2 regions of the Escherichia marmotae genome follow, and region 2 is predicted to be linked to the other one. Evidence: predicted binding sites of a transcription regulator. Region 2 holds the regulator's gene; the other holds the start of a gene.
The links. The regulator PurR, encoded in region 2, represses purine synthesis genes. The targets are predictions, from matches to a motif close to CANGCAAACGTTTGCNTG.
Positions count from the first base shown of each region.

Region 1: a site for PurR is predicted at 5,061-5,078, ahead of gcvT (glycine cleavage system aminomethyltransferase GcvT). Genes of this name have one in related genera too.

Region 1 covers NZ_CP025979.1:4,119,453-4,127,075, reverse strand. Annotated here, with positions in the region: gene bglA (6-phospho-beta-glucosidase BglA) at 1-308, shown strand, start outside; gene gcvP (aminomethyl-transferring glycine dehydrogenase) at 472-3,345, opposite strand; gene gcvH (glycine cleavage system protein GcvH) at 3,464-3,853, opposite strand; gene gcvT (glycine cleavage system aminomethyltransferase GcvT) at 3,877-4,971, opposite strand; gene C1192_RS25200 (hypothetical protein) at 5,262-5,345, shown strand; gene ubiI (FAD-dependent 2-octaprenylphenol hydroxylase) at 5,419-6,621, opposite strand; gene ubiH (2-octaprenyl-6-methoxyphenyl hydroxylase) at 6,644-7,623, opposite strand, start outside.
Region 2 covers NZ_CP025979.1:734,060-741,682, forward strand. Annotated here, with positions in the region: gene punR (DNA-binding transcriptional activator PunR) at 1-646, shown strand, start outside; gene purR (HTH-type transcriptional repressor PurR) at 643-1,668, opposite strand; gene cydH (cytochrome bd-I accessory subunit CydH) at 1,967-2,056, shown strand; gene C1192_RS03960 (MFS transporter) at 2,222-3,391, shown strand; gene sodB (superoxide dismutase [Fe]) at 3,538-4,119, opposite strand; gene mepH (peptidoglycan DD-endopeptidase MepH) at 4,247-5,074, opposite strand; gene grxD (monothiol glutaredoxin 4) at 5,409-5,756, shown strand; partial or broken gene C1192_RS03980 (ATP-dependent helicase) at 5,805-6,068, opposite strand; partial or broken gene C1192_RS26020 (hypothetical protein) at 6,108-6,188, opposite strand; gene rnt (ribonuclease T) at 6,272-6,919, opposite strand; gene gloA (lactoylglutathione lyase) at 7,022-7,429, opposite strand; gene nemA (N-ethylmaleimide reductase) at 7,510-7,623, opposite strand, start outside.

The DNA.
Region 1 (7,623 bases), 1.3 Mb from region 2:
ACGGTTTTGGCGCTTACGATAAAGTAGAAGAGGACGGCAGCATCAACGATGACTACCGCATTGATTACCTGCGCGCCCACATTGAAGAGATGAAAAAAGCGGTGACTTACGATGGCGTCGATCTGATGGGCTACACGCCGTGGGGCTGCATCGACTGCGTATCATTCACCACCGGGCAGTACAGCAAACGCTACGGTTTTATCTATGTGAATAAGCATGACGACGGTACTGGTGATATGTCGCGTTCACGTAAGAAGAGCTTTAACTGGTACAAAGAGGTGATCGCCAGCAACGGCGAGAAACTTTAATTAGCCGATGTGCCTGATGCGCCCCGCTCATCAGGCCTGGAGCTCCTGTCATATATTGAACTCCAAGATTTTGTATTTACGCTTCATCCGACACACAAAGCGCACCTTATTAACAAACTAAAAAGGCGCCGAAGCGCCTTTAGAAGATAGTCAAATCAGTTAATTACTGGTATTCGCTAATCGGTACGCAGGAACAGAACAGGTTACGGTCACCGTAAACATCGTCCAGACGTTTCACCATCGGCCAGTATTTGTCTGCCACGCCTGCCGGGAACACCGCAATTTCACGGCTGTACGGATGCCCCCACTCAGCAACCAGTTCGTTCTGAATGTGCGGCGCGTTTATCAACGGGTTATCTTCCAGCGGCCAGACTCCGGCTTTCACCTGGTCAATTTCCGCACGGATAGCCAGCATCGCGTCAATAAAGCGATCCAGTTCCACTTTGCTTTCGGATTCAGTCGGTTCCACCATCAGCGTCCCCGCAACCGGGAATGACATTGTCGGCGCGTGGAAACCGTAGTCGATCAGACGTTTGGCTATATCCAGCTCGCTGATGCCGGTTTCTTCTTTCAGCGGACGAATATCGAGAATACATTCGTGCGCCACGCGACCATCGCGACCGGTATACAGCACCGGGAAGGCATCCTGCAGGCGGCTGGCAATATAGTTGGCGTTAAGAATTGCTACCTGGCTTGCTTTTTTAAGCCCTTCTGCGCCCATCATGCGAATGTACATCCAACTGATTGGCAGAATGGATGCACTACCGAACGGTGCCGCAGAAACCGCGCCCTGACGGGTTAACATGCCTTCGATTTGTACCACGCTATGACCCGGCACAAACGGTGCCAGATGCGATTTCACGCCGATCGGCCCCATACCCGGGCCGCCACCGCCGTGCGGAATACAGAAAGTTTTATGCAGGTTGAGGTGCGAAACGTCCGCACCAATAAAGCCCGGTGAAGTGATGCCGACCTGGGCATTCATGTTTGCGCCATCAAGGTAAACCTGACCGCCAAACTGATGCACGATTTCACACACTTCACGGATTGTTTCTTCGTACACACCGTGGGTGGATGGATAAGTCACCATGATGCAGGAGAGATTATCGCCAGCCTGTTCCGCTTTCGCGCGCAGGTCAGTCAAATCGATATTGCCGTTTTTATCACATGCCACGACCACCACCTGCATTCCCGCCATATGCGCAGAAGCTGGGTTAGTCCCGTGGGCAGATGCCGGGATCAGGCAGATATCACGATGCCCTTCGTTGCGGCTTTCATGGTAATGACGAATCGCCAGCAGGCCCGCGTATTCACCCTGAGCACCGGAGTTCGGCTGCATACAGACGGTGTCATAACCAGTCAGTTTGACCAGCCAGTCAGCCAGTTGCGCAATCATCTGCTGATAACCTTCGGCCTGCTCCGGTGGGCAGAACGGGTGCAGTTCAGCAAACTCCGGCCAGGTGATCGGGATCATCTCGGCGGCGGCGTTCAGTTTCATGGTGCAGGAACCCAGCGGGATCATCGCCTGATTCAGCGCCAGATCTTTACGCTCCAGCGAATGCATATAGCGCATCATTTCGGTTTCGCTGTGGTAGCGATTAAATACCGGGTGCGTCAGGATTTCATCGTCGCGCAACATTGCAGGCTGGATAGAGCGGCTGTCGTGAGCCACGTCTTTGTCCAGCGTGTCGATATCCAGCCCGTGATTATCGCCCAGCAGCACGCTGAAAAGCTGCATCACGTTTTCACGCGTCGTGGTTTCATCAAGGGTGACCCCCACGGCGTTCAGAATGTCGCTACGCAGGTTGATTTCAGCCGCTTCGGCACGCGCCAGCACGCCTGCTTTGTCGGCTACGTCTACACACAACGTGTCGAAATAGTACGCATGGCGCAGCTTCAGACCTTTTTGTTGCAGGCCAGCAGCCAGAATATCGGTCAGACGATGAATGCGGTTAGCGATGCGTTTCAGGCCAACCGGACCGTGATAAACGGCATACAGGCTGGCGATGTTTGCCAGCTGTACCTGGGAAGTACAAATGTTGGAGTTCGCTTTCTCGCGGCGAATATGTTGTTCGCGAGTCTGCATCGCCATTCGCAGCGCGGTATTGCCTGCGGCATCTTTCGATACACCAATAATACGGCCCGGCATAGAACGTTTATATTCATCTTTCGCCGCAAAGAAGGCCGCGTGCGGGCCACCGTAGCCCATCGGCACACCGAAGCGTTGCGCCGAACCAAAGACAATATCCGCACCCTGTTTGCCCGGTGCAGTAAGCAGCACCAGTGCCATAATGTCAGCGGCAACACTGACCACAATTTTGCGTGATTTCAGTTCGCTGATAAGCGTTGTGTAATCGTGGATTTCACCGGTAGTGCCAACCTGCTGTAACAGCACGCCGAACACTTCCTGATGATCGAGCACTTTTTGCGCGTCATCGACAATCACTTCAAAACCAAAGGTTTCTGCACGGGTGCGAACCACATCCAGCGTTTGCGGATGAACGTCAGAAGCAACGAAGAAGCGATTGGCATTTTTCAGTTTGCTGACGCGTTTAGCCATCGCCATTGCTTCAGCGGCAGCAGTAGCTTCGTCCAGCAGAGACGCCGAAGCCATATCCAGCCCGGTCAGATCCAACGTTACCTGCTGGAAGTTGAGCAGGGCTTCGAGGCGGCCCTGGGAGACTTCAGGCTGATACGGGGTATACGCGGTATACCAGCCCGGATTTTCCAGCATGTTGCGCAGAATAACCGGCGGCAACTGCACGGCGGTGTAACCCATGCCGATGTAAGACGTGAAGCGTTTATTGCGACTGGCAATAGCCTTGAGTTCCGCCAGCGCGGCGTATTCGGTCGCCGGTGCGCCAACCTGCGGCGGGGTCGCAAGCTGAATATCTTTCGGCACAATCTGGCCGATCAGCGCGTTTAACGATTGTGCGCCAACGGCATTCAGCATTTCTTGCTGTTGCGCGGCGTCCGGTCCGATATGGCGTTCAATAAAAGCGCCGCTGTTTTCAAGCTGGCTTAACGTCTGTGTCATGAGCGATGGTTCCTGAAACGTGCAGTGAATTGTGAACCTCCCTTCTTGCGAAGAGAGTAAGGGTGAGGCGTAAATTTTCCTCACCCTGCCCCTCTCCCAAAGAAGAGGGATAAAGCTATTACTCGTCTTCTAACAATGCTTCGTATGCGGTGGCGTCCAGCAGTGATTCCAGTTCGCTTTCATCGCTGGCTTTGATTTTAAAGATCCAGCCGCCAGTGTATGGCTCGCTGTTTACCAGCTCCGGGGAGTCGCTCAGTGCGTCGTTCACCGCTACGATTTCACCACTTACTGGCGCATAAATGTCTGACGCCGCTTTTACTGATTCGGCAACCGCGCAGTCATCGCCCGCGCTTACCGTTGCGCCCACTTCCGGCAGGTCAACAAACACCATATCGCCTAACAGTTCCTGAGCATGCTCGGTGATGCCAACGGTGTAAGTGCCGTCAGCTTCTTTACGCAGCCATTCGTGTTCTTTGCTGTATTTCAGTTCTGCTGGTACGTTGCTCATCAATCAATCTCCAAAAAAGTAAATCACGCGACGGCTTTGCCGTTACGCACAAAAACAGGTTTAGTCACTTTTACCGGCATTTCACGGTTGCGAATTTGCACAATCGCCGTTTCGCCAATGCCTTCCGGCACACGCGCCAGCGCAATGCTGTAACCCAGCGTTGGGGAGAAAGTCCCGCTGGTAATAATGCCTTCATGCTGATTACCCTGCGCGTCGGTAAAACGCACCGGCAGTTCATTACGCAGCACACCTTTTTCGGTCATCACCAGACCAACCAGTTTCTCTGTGCCATGTTCACGCTGCACTTCCAGGGCTTCACGACCGATGAAGTCACGGTCAGTCGGTTCCCAGGCGATGGTCCAGCCCATGTTGGCTGCCAGCGGCGAGATGGTTTCGTCCATCTCCTGACCATAAAGATTCATGCCCGCTTCCAGACGCAGCGTATCACGCGCACCCAGACCGCATGGCTTAATGCCCGCTTCCACCAGCGCACGCCAGAAATCTGCTGCTTTTTCATTTGGCAGCGCAATTTCATAGCCCGCTTCGCCGGTATAACCGGTGGTGGCAATAAACAGATCGCCCGCCTGCACGCCAAAGAACGGCTTCATGCCTTCCACCGCCTGACGCTGGGCGTCATTAAACAGTGTGGCAGCTTTTACCTGAGCATTCGGCCCTTGTACGGCAATCATGGAAAGGTCATCACGAACGGTAATTTCAATGCCGAAGGGTTCAGCGTGTTGGGTTATCCAGGAGAGGTCTTTTTCGCGGGTGGCGGAGTTAACAACGAGGCGGAAGAAATCTTCAGTGAAGTAGTAAACGATCAGGTCATCTATCACTCCGCCAGAGGCATTCAACATCCCGGAGTAGAGCGCTTTGCCACTTTTGGTGAGCTTCGCCACATCGTTCGCCAGCAGATAACGCAGAAACTCCCGGGTGCGGCTGCCGCGGAGATCGACGATGGTCATATGCGACACATCAAACATTCCGGCATCGGTTCGTACCGCATGATGTTCGTCGATTTGCGAACCGTAATGCAGCGGCATCATCCAGCCATGGAAATCCACCATGCGTGCGCCGCAAAGCGTGTGTTGTTCGTACAAAGGAGTCTGTTGTGCCATCTTGTCCTCATTGAATAAGCGGGGCTGACAACTTTTTCACAGTGAAATTATCACCACGAAACCCAGCATCGGAGCCACTCCCGGTCCCCAACGCAATCGTTCTCTTTTCTCTGAACTTACCACCGAAATAGACGGTTAACCATAAGGTAAAATTGATCATCACATTAGCTTATGGTTAAAAAACGCAAAAATCTCAACAGAATAAAAAACCAAAAATTGATTTTATTTTTATATAAATACAATGCATTAAGAAATTGAATTTGGATAAAGCAATATTAAGAACTGAAAATATGTCAAAAATCACTAAATCAAAAAATCGTAACATTAGAAAATATAATGCGAAATTGAAGGTGAAATTAGTTTATTTCAAATGAGGAAAATCTCCCGACAGAAAAACCGGGAGATTAAAGTGTGATGGGTATCAAATAAACAACAGAGGAGAAATTTTTAACGCAACCATTCAGGCAAATCATTTAACCCCATTGCCTGACGAATAAGCTGCGGCTTAACGCCAGGCAGCGTGTCGGCCAGTTTCAAACCAATATCGCGCAGCAGTTTTTTCGCCGGATTAGCTCCGGAAAAGAGATCGCGGAATCCTTGCATACTTGCCAGCATCAGCGCCGCACTGTGCTTGCGGCTGCGTTCATAGCGACGCAAGTAAATGTACTGCCCGATGTCTTTGCCCTGACGGTGCAGACGTTTCAGTTCGGCAATCAGCTCTGCGGCATCCATAAAGCCGAGATTCACCCCCTGCCCCGCCAGCGGGTGAATGGTATGCGCGGCGTCGCCCACCAACGCCAGGCGGTGAGCGGCAAACTGGCGGGCATAACGCCCCGTCAACGGGAACACCTGACGCTCGCTCTCAACCTTGCATAAGCCCAGGCGATTATCAAAAGCGATATTTAATGCGCGATTAAATTCATCTTCGCTCGCCTGCTGCATCCGCTGCGCCTCCTGAGGAGGTAATGACCAGACAATCGAGCAAAGATGCGGATCGCTCAGCGGCAAAAAAGCCAGAATGCCTTCACCGTGGAAAACCTGGCGCGCCACCGCTTCATGTGGTTCTTCAGTACGAATGGTCGCTACCAGCGCGTGATGCTGATAATCCCAGAAAGTCAGCGGGATATCGGCTTTGTTGCGCAACCAGGAATTTGCCCCGTCCGCGCCAATCACCAGACGCGCCGTTAACATGCTGCCGTCTTTCAGCGTCAGGAAGGTTTCGTTTTCCCCCCTGGCGACTTGCTGTAATTCTGCAGGGGCAAACAGGGTGATATCTGACGACTGTTGCGCTTTGTTCCACAGCGCGTAGTGAATCACTGCGTTTTCAACAATATGCCCAAGATGGCTATAGCCCATGCTTTGATCGTCAAAAGAGATGTGACCAAAACTGTCTTTATCCCACACTTCCATACCGTGATAGCAACTGGCTCTACGGGAGAGAATGTCCTGCCAGATGCCAAGACGGATGAGTAATTTTTCGCTGGCGGCATTGATAGCCGAAACGCGCAGTTGTGGTGGTGCATCCGCCGCCAGAGGTTCCGGTACACGCTGTTCCAGTACGGCGACGCGTAAGCCGCTCCCCTGTAAGCCGCAGGCAACCGCCAGCCCCACCATGCCGCCGCCAACAATGGCTACATCAACACTTTGCATTGTTTATTCCTTAAAACCGCCTTCAACGCGCCACCCAACCGAGGGTGCGCTGCGTCAGCACATCGCGTGCCGGAGTGAATAATTCCATCGCCATCAGCCCGAGGTTGCGCCCGACAACCAGCGGCACCCAACGGTTGGCAAAAAGATGCACCAGACTGTCCGTAACGCCGATAGTCGCTTCGCGATCGCTCTGCCGACGCTGCTGGTAGCGGCACAATACGCCGTAATCACCAATGTCTTCACCACGTTCTTGCGCCTGAGTCAGGGTTTCTGCAAGGCTCATAACATCACGCATACCGAGGTTAAATCCTTGTCCGGCAATCGGATGCAGGGTTTGCGCTGCATTACCCACCAGCACGGTGCGATGGGTAATGGGTTTAGCGGCGCGGGTTAACGCCAGCGGATAAGCACTGCGTTTACCGGCGTGGGTAATTTGCCCCAGACGCCAGCCAAAAGCGGACTGGAGTTCACGGCAAAACGTCTCGTCGCTCCACGCCATGACCTCATCGCCCCGTTCCAGCGGGTGACACCAGACCAGCGAACAACGTCCGCCAGACATCGGCAACATCGCCAGCGGGCCATATTGCGTAAAGCGCTCAAAAGCACGGCCTTCATGCGCAACAGAGGTAGCAACATTAGCAATCACTGCCAGTTGTTCGTAAGGCTCTTGCTGCCAGTCAACGCCGCAGGTGGTCGCTAATGCTGAATGCGTACCATCAGCCGCAACCAGCACACGCCCCGTCAGCGTCTCGCCACTCTCCAGCGTTACGGCAACGTTATCCTGAGTACGAGAAACGTTAGCAACGCGATCCGGACAGTGCAGCGTCACGCCAGGCGCTTTGCGCAACAATGTAAACAGCCGTTGCCCGACATTGTGCAACTCAACAACCTGCCCCAGTGCCGCCAGTTGATAATCTTCTGCGGCGAGGGTGACGAATCCAGCATGACCGCAATCGCTGACATGAACAGTGGTGATGGCAGTTGCGCAATCAGCCAGAGATT
Region 2 (7,623 bases):
CGCGGTAGATAATATTGTCAGGCCAGAACGCACGCGGCAGATGATTGTTGATTTCTATCGCCATTTTGATGACGTCGAACTTCTGGTTTTTCAGGAGGTGTTTAACGGTGTCTGGGATGCGCTTTCCGACGGACGTGTGGAACTGGCGATTGGTGCGACACGGGCGATTCCGGTAGGTGGGCGTTACGCCTTCCGTGATATGGGAATGTTGAGCTGGAGTTGTGTTGTTGCCCGCCACCATCCGCTTGCGTCGATGAATGGGCCGTTCAGCGATGATACGTTGCGCAACTGGCCGTCACTGGTGCGCGAAGACACGTCACGGACGCTGCCCAAACGTATTACCTGGCTGCTCGATAACCAAAAGCGCCTGGTTGTCCCGGACTGGGAATCATCGGCAACCTGTATCTCGGCCGGGTTATGCATTGGCATGGTGCCGACCCATTTCGCTAAACCGTGGCTGAACGAGGGGAAGTGGGTAGCATTAGAACTGGAAAATCCATTCCCTGATTCGGCATGTTGTCTGACCTGGCAGCAGAATGATATGTCGCCTGCGTTAACCTGGCTGCTGGAGTATCTCGGTGATAGCGAGACGCTGAATAAGGAATGGCTGCGGGAGCCGGAAGAGACTCCCGCAACGGATGATTAACGACGATAGTCGCGGAACGGACCGTCAGCCACGGAGCGGCGTTCAATAAGCCGCGGATGAACTTCAATTGACTGCGGTTCTTCGCGTTTGTTGACGATACGATCCAACAGCATGTTGAACGCCGTTTCGCCCAGCGAATCTTTTGGCTGATGGATAGTCGTCAGCGCCGGAGTAAAATAACGGGCGTTGCGCACGTTATCATAACCGATCAGCGAAATATCTTGCGGTACGCGCAGACCCATTTCATCAGCGGCGCAAAGTGCGCCCATAGCCATGATATCGCCGCCACAGAAGACAGCAGTAGGGCGGTGCGGTTGCGACAGGATTTGCTGCATGGCGCGATAACCCGATTCAGGCTCAAAGTCACCCTGCACAATCCAGTTTTCCGGCACCTTGATCATGGCTTCTTCCATCGCTTTCATAAAACCCGCCAGACGGCCAGCGCCGGTGTTGCGCTCCAGCGGACCAGGAATAACGCCAATTTCGCGATGACCGCGTTCAATCAGATAGCGCCCGGCCATGTAGCCGCCTTCAAAAGCGTTATCGATAACTGCATCGGTAAAGTCCGCTTTTGCTTCGCCCCAGTCCATCACCACCATCGGGATATGGCGATACTCTTCCAGCATCGCCAGCAATGGTTCCGGATACTCAGAACACATGACCAGCAGGCCATCGACGCGTTTTTGCGCCATCATCGACAGATAGGCCCGCTGTTTCTCAAGATTGTTCCACGCATTGCCCAGAATCAGTGTGTAGCCTTTCTGGAAGCAATTTTTTTCTACCGCTTCAATGATCTCGGCAAAATAGGCCGCTTCGCTGCTGGTCGCCAGCAAACCGATAGACTTGGTGTGGTTAACCTTCAGGCTACGCGCCACCGCGCTAGGAGAGTAGTGTAATTCTTTAATCGCTGCCCACACAGCGTTACGAGTCTCTTCCGCGACAAAACGCGTTTTGTTTATAACGTGTGACACAGTTGTAGTGGAAACGTTTGCTCGTTTCGCTACATCTTTTATTGTTGCCATTCCATTTCACTCCAGACCCTAACTTCAGCTCCTGCAAAATCGCAAGGTAAACGTTTGCCTTTACACACCTTACGCACAACGAAAGTGTTGCGGTACGCCGGAAAAATGACACGGAGCGTCAGGAAGGGGTCAATGGCCAGTACGCAAATAGTGTAAGCGTGGAATTTTGGCCGATCTTGATGAAAAGGGGAAGTAGTAAAAACACTTATCATTATAAATGCCGGGAGATTTTTTCATCACACTGTGTAAAAATGAGTAATATCATTTTTTGTGTGGTAATAAAAAAGGAGAAAACTTGATGAGCATCGACCTTAAATTTTCATTGGTAACAACCATTATCGTTCTTGGTTTGATCGTGGCAGTGGGTTTGACTGCCGCGCTGCACTGATTTCCCCTCGAGGGAGCGCGTTCTCCCTCGCATCTCTCTCCTCTTTGTTAGCAAAATGGCAAAAGTGTTTTCTCTTTTTGTTATTTTCATTCTTTTGTGATTGATGTCATGCTTTCGCCACTTTGATGAACATCGCGTGATGACGCGAAGAGGTGGAGATTAGGCATGAAAATTAACTATCCGTTGCTGGCGCTGGCGATTGGCGCGTTTGGTATCGGGACAACGGAGTTCTCGCCAATGGGCCTGTTGCCCGTCATTGCGCGCGGTGTGGATGTCTCGATCCCTGCTGCCGGAATGTTAATCAGTGCCTATGCGGTTGGTGTGATGGTTGGCGCGCCGCTGATGACATTATTACTTTCTCATCGTGCCCGCCGCAGCGCGCTGATTTTCCTGATGGCGATTTTTACCCTTGGTAATGTACTTTCTGCCATTGCCCCGGATTACATGACACTGCTGCTTTCACGTATTTTGACCAGTCTGAATCACGGTGCATTTTTTGGCCTGGGGTCAGTTGTGGCCGCAAGCGTTGTGCCAAAACATAAACAGGCCAGCGCAGTTGCGACCATGTTTATGGGCTTAACTTTGGCGAATATCGGCGGTGTTCCGGCGGCGACCTGGTTGGGTGAAACTATTGGCTGGCGAATGTCGTTCCTGGCAACGGCGGGGTTGGGCGTGATTTCGATGATTAGCCTGTACTTCTCTTTACCGAAAGGTGGCGCAGGGGCGCGACCAGAAGTGAAAAAAGAGCTGGCGGTGCTGCTGCGTCCGCAGGTGTTATCGGCTTTACTGACGACGGTGTTGGGGGCTGGCGCAATGTTTACGCTCTACACTTATATTTCTCCGGTGCTGCAAAGTATCACCCACGCGACGCCGGTGTTTGTTACAGCCATGCTGGTGCTGATTGGTGTCGGATTCTCTATCGGTAACTATCTCGGCGGTAAACTGGCAGATCGTTCGGTCAACGGCACGCTGAAGGGATTTTTGTTGCTGCTGATGGTGATTATGCTGGCAATCCCGTTCCTGGCCCGTAATGAGTTCGGTGCGGCAATCAGCATGGTAGTGTGGGGCGCGGCAACCTTTGCGGTCGTACCGCCCTTGCAGATGCGAGTGATGCGAGTCGCCAGCGAAGCACCGGGTCTGTCATCATCGGTGAATATTGGTGCCTTTAACCTTGGAAATGCATTGGGAGCGGCTGCTGGTGGTGCGGTGATTTCCGGTGGTCTGGGGTACAGTTTTGTGCCGGTGATGGGGGCGATTGTCGCGGGACTGGCATTATTGTTGGTGTTTATGTCAGCCAGAAAACAACCTGAAGCAGTTTGCGTTGCCAACAGCTAATAAAACAAAAACGCAGAAGGATAACCTTCTGCGTTACAGTTTGCAGGCAAAGTGCGATTTATCTTGCCAGATGTGGTGTTAACGCCTCATCCGCGTAGGTCTGATAAGCGTAACGCATCAGGCAATGTTGCATTTGCCATCAGTTATTATGCAGCGAGATTTTTCGCCACGAACTCCCAGTTCACCAGCGCCCAGAAGTGTTCCAGGTAGCCAGGACGCGCATTGCGATAGTCGATGTAGTAAGCGTGTTCCCAGACATCAACGGTCAGCAGCGGGGTCGCATCGGTGGTCAGCGGAGTACCGGCATTAGAAGTAGAAACGATAGCCAGTTTGCCATCGCTGTTTTTCACCAGCCAGGTCCAGCCAGAACCAAAGTTTTTGATCGCAGCATCAGTAAACTGCGCTTTAAAATCGGCAAAGCTACCAAAAGAAGCGGCGATAGCGTCAGCCAGTTCACCAGTCGGTTCGCCACCGGCGTTCGGTGCCAGGCAGTTCCAGTAGAAAGTATGGTTCCAGACCTGAGCAGCGTTGTTGAATACGCCACCTTCAGAGCTACGAATAATCTCTTCCAGTGATTTACCTTCAAACGCAGTACCTTTGATCAGGTTGTTCAGGTTAGTGACATAAGTTTGATGATGTTTGCCGTAGTGATACTCGATAGTTTCCGCAGAAATGTGCGGTGCCAGAGCATCTTTAGCATATGGTAGTGCAGGTAATTCAAATGACATTGCTACTCTCCTTTATTATTAATTGGCATACGTACAATAGCCTTATTGTGCGTGAGGATAGGGTAGCAAAATAAAAGGTGAGACAAAAGATGAACTTACCCTGTTGCTGTAACAACAGGGTAAAGTTTTAGCGAAGTGTTTTTGGGGTCATTACCCGACGAGCACCTACATAGTGGCGCTGCCAGTAATCTTCGCTTAAAGAAGTGATTTTAATTTCCTGTCCACTGCGCGGAGACTGAATAAATTTGCCGTTGCCAACATACACGCCAACGTGATCGGCGGTTCCGCGACCCTGAGTGCGGAAGAAGACCAGGTCGCCATTTTTCAATTCACTGCGATCGATCGGTGCGGCGTCACGCAGGTGATACATTTCGTTAGCTGTACGTGGAATACGGATCTTCACCAGATCTTTATAGGCGTAATAAACCAGCCCGCTACAATCGAAACCGGTACGCGGTGAGCTGCCGCCCCAGCGATATGGCTTGCCAATTTGTTGCATCAGTTTATTCATTGCCACGGTAGTGGCTTTCTGTACTTTGGCTTTATGTGCGTCAGCGAGGGTTCCTGGTGCGGCATTTTTAACTTTCACGCAATGTGTTTTATAACCCTTACGTTTAGTGCACTTTTCCGTAAAGCTGGCTGCCGCTGTTTTATTCACAACTTGTTTGCTGCGGTTTTTGGCGTTTTTAGAAGCGGTAATGGAGGATTTTTTTACGGAAGAAGCAGTTCTACTTTTAGTGGTACTTTTACTGGCGGCTTTTTTCGCTGTTTTCTGGCTGGCTTTATTGGTCTTTTTGGTGGTTGCCGTGCTTTTCTTTTTATCTGCTTTTTTGGTGATGTGAGTAGTAGCAGAACTCTCCCTGGCTTGCTTTGAAGCATGGGCCATAGGCGTTAAAGGCAGGGTGGTAAAAAGTAAAGCACAGAGCGTGATCGAAATACGGTTTATCCGCGCCACTGAGCGTCCCTCTGTTAAGGCAGGTCTATCATGCCTGCGTCTGATTTACAAAACTTGATGATTCTAATGCATAGAAGAAGAGAAAGTTAATAGCTTTTATTGTTAAAAAATATATTTCGTCGGTGAGCGTAAAAAAATGCAGCAGTGAAAGCTGGAAATGGTCATAAATACGCCAGTTTGCAGCGCAACAGCGAAGAAACGAATATTTGAAATGCAACAAATAGAGCAAAGGGATAAAATAGCAAAAGCGTGATGAAAATGTTATTTTCCGTTGCCGCACTGACCCGCTACAATGTCAGATTACTGCCGTAAAGAAGTTTGAGGAAGCAAGACAATGAGCACCACTATCGAAAAAATCCAACGCCAGATTGCTGAAAATCCGATCCTGCTGTACATGAAAGGTTCACCGAAACTGCCAAGCTGCGGTTTTTCTGCCCAGGCAGTTCAGGCGCTTGCCGCATGTGGCGAACGTTTTGCCTACGTTGATATCCTGCAGAATCCGGACATTCGCGCGGAACTGCCGAAATACGCTAACTGGCCGACTTTCCCACAGTTGTGGGTGGACGGCGAGCTGGTAGGTGGCTGTGATATCGTGATCGAAATGTATCAGCGTGGCGAACTGCAGCAGCTAATCAAAGAAACCGCCGCTAAATACAAGTCTGAAGAGCCGGACGCGGAATAATCCGTCCCGCAATACTGACGGAGGCTAACGGGCATCCGTCAGTGTTTTTTATCCCCAATCCAGCCCTTGTGGCGAACTGGAAAATTCCGCCTCACGCAGCAGCGTAAACATCGGCGTTTGCCGTTCCGGTTGATCATTCACTTCTGTCAATGTAAAGCGTAGCCGTGGTTCGCGGCGTAGTGCGGTTGCCAGTGCGTGGAATACTTCTGGGGGGAGCAGTTCATCTTTTTCTTGCCATACCAGCATCTTCTTGCCGCCTTGTGCCAGGTAGAGCAACAATTTTCCGCCAGCAATGACTACCAGCGCCCCCGCCCACGGTTCATGCACTCGTCGCCCATAAGGGGAGTGTAAAATAATACGCCAGTCGCCAATTTCATCGTGACAGCGTTCGAGAACCAGGTGGCGACTTCCCGGAACAACAATTAACGCTATTCCCCGTGAATATCATGCATGATTCGTGGAATAGCCTCACTATAGATGCCTGAGTCATTACATGTCATCAGGCATCGATTCGATTACACCTCTTCAGCGGCAGGGAGCGGCCAGCCGCCCAGTCGTTTCCAGCGGTTGACGATTTCACAAAACAGCACGGCGGTGCGTTCAGTGTCGTACAGCGCGGAATGCGCCTGGGTGCTGTCAAAATCCATGCCAGCGGTCTGGCAGGCTTTTGATAATACGGTTTGTCCGAGAGCCAGCCCGGCCAGTGCCGCGGTGTCGAAAGTGACAAAAGGGTGGAACGGGTTACGTTTCAGTGAGGCGCGTTCTGCGGCAGCCATCATAAAACTGTGGTCGAAATTGGCATTGTGCGCCACCATAATGGCGCGGTTACAGCCGCTCGCTTTAATGCCTTTACGGACAACTTTGAAAATCTCATGCAACGCCTCATATTCGCTGACTGCACCGCGATCGGGATCGTTCGGGTCAATACCATTGAAGGCGAGGGCTTCTGGTTGCAAATTAGCGCCGACAAACGGCTCGACGTGAAAATGTAATGTGGTGTCCGGCATCAGCCAGCCTTGTTCATCCATTTTCAGGGTGATGGCGGCGATCTCAAGCAGTGCATCGGTTTTGGCGTTAAATCCGGCGGTTTCGACATCGATCACAACAGGATAAAAACCACGAAAACGGTCGCACAGACCGGTAAGTTGAGCGTTATCGGACATCTGATTCTCTTAATACGGAAAAATTGCAGCGTGCATTATGACAAATATTACCCGCTGATGCAGTAAAGATGCGGGCGCGATGAGTTCACGCCCGGCAGGAGATTAGTTGCCCAGACCGCGACCGGCGTCTTTCTCTTCAATCAATTCAATTTTGTAACCGTCTGGATCTTCCACAAAAGCGATAACCGTAGTACCGCCTTTTACCGGACCCGCTTCACGGGTAACGTTACCGCCGTTCTGACGGATTTTTTCGCAAGCTTCTGCGGCGTTATCGACGCTAAGGGCGATGTGACCATAAGCGGTGCCAAGTTCGTATTTATCCACGCCCCAGTTATAGGTCAGTTCAATTACCGCTTCTTCTGTTTCCGGGCCGTAGCCAACAAACGCCAGCGAGTATTTGTATTCCGGATTTTCGCTGGTACGCAGCAGTTTCATGCCCAGCACGTTGGTATAAAAATCGATGGAGCGTTGCAGATCGCCAACGCGCAGCATGGTGTGAAGAAGACGCATCTTTATATCCTCAAAATGGCTAACAGATTCAAAATGTTGTTTTAGTATAGCGGCGGTTTTGCGCCGCTCGCAATGTTGGATTACAGCGTAGGGTAGTCGGTATAACCTTCCGCACCGCCGCCGTAAAAACTTTCGGCACGCTGTGGGTTAAGCTCAGCTTTGCGCTGCAATCGAGCGACCAGATCCGGGTTTGC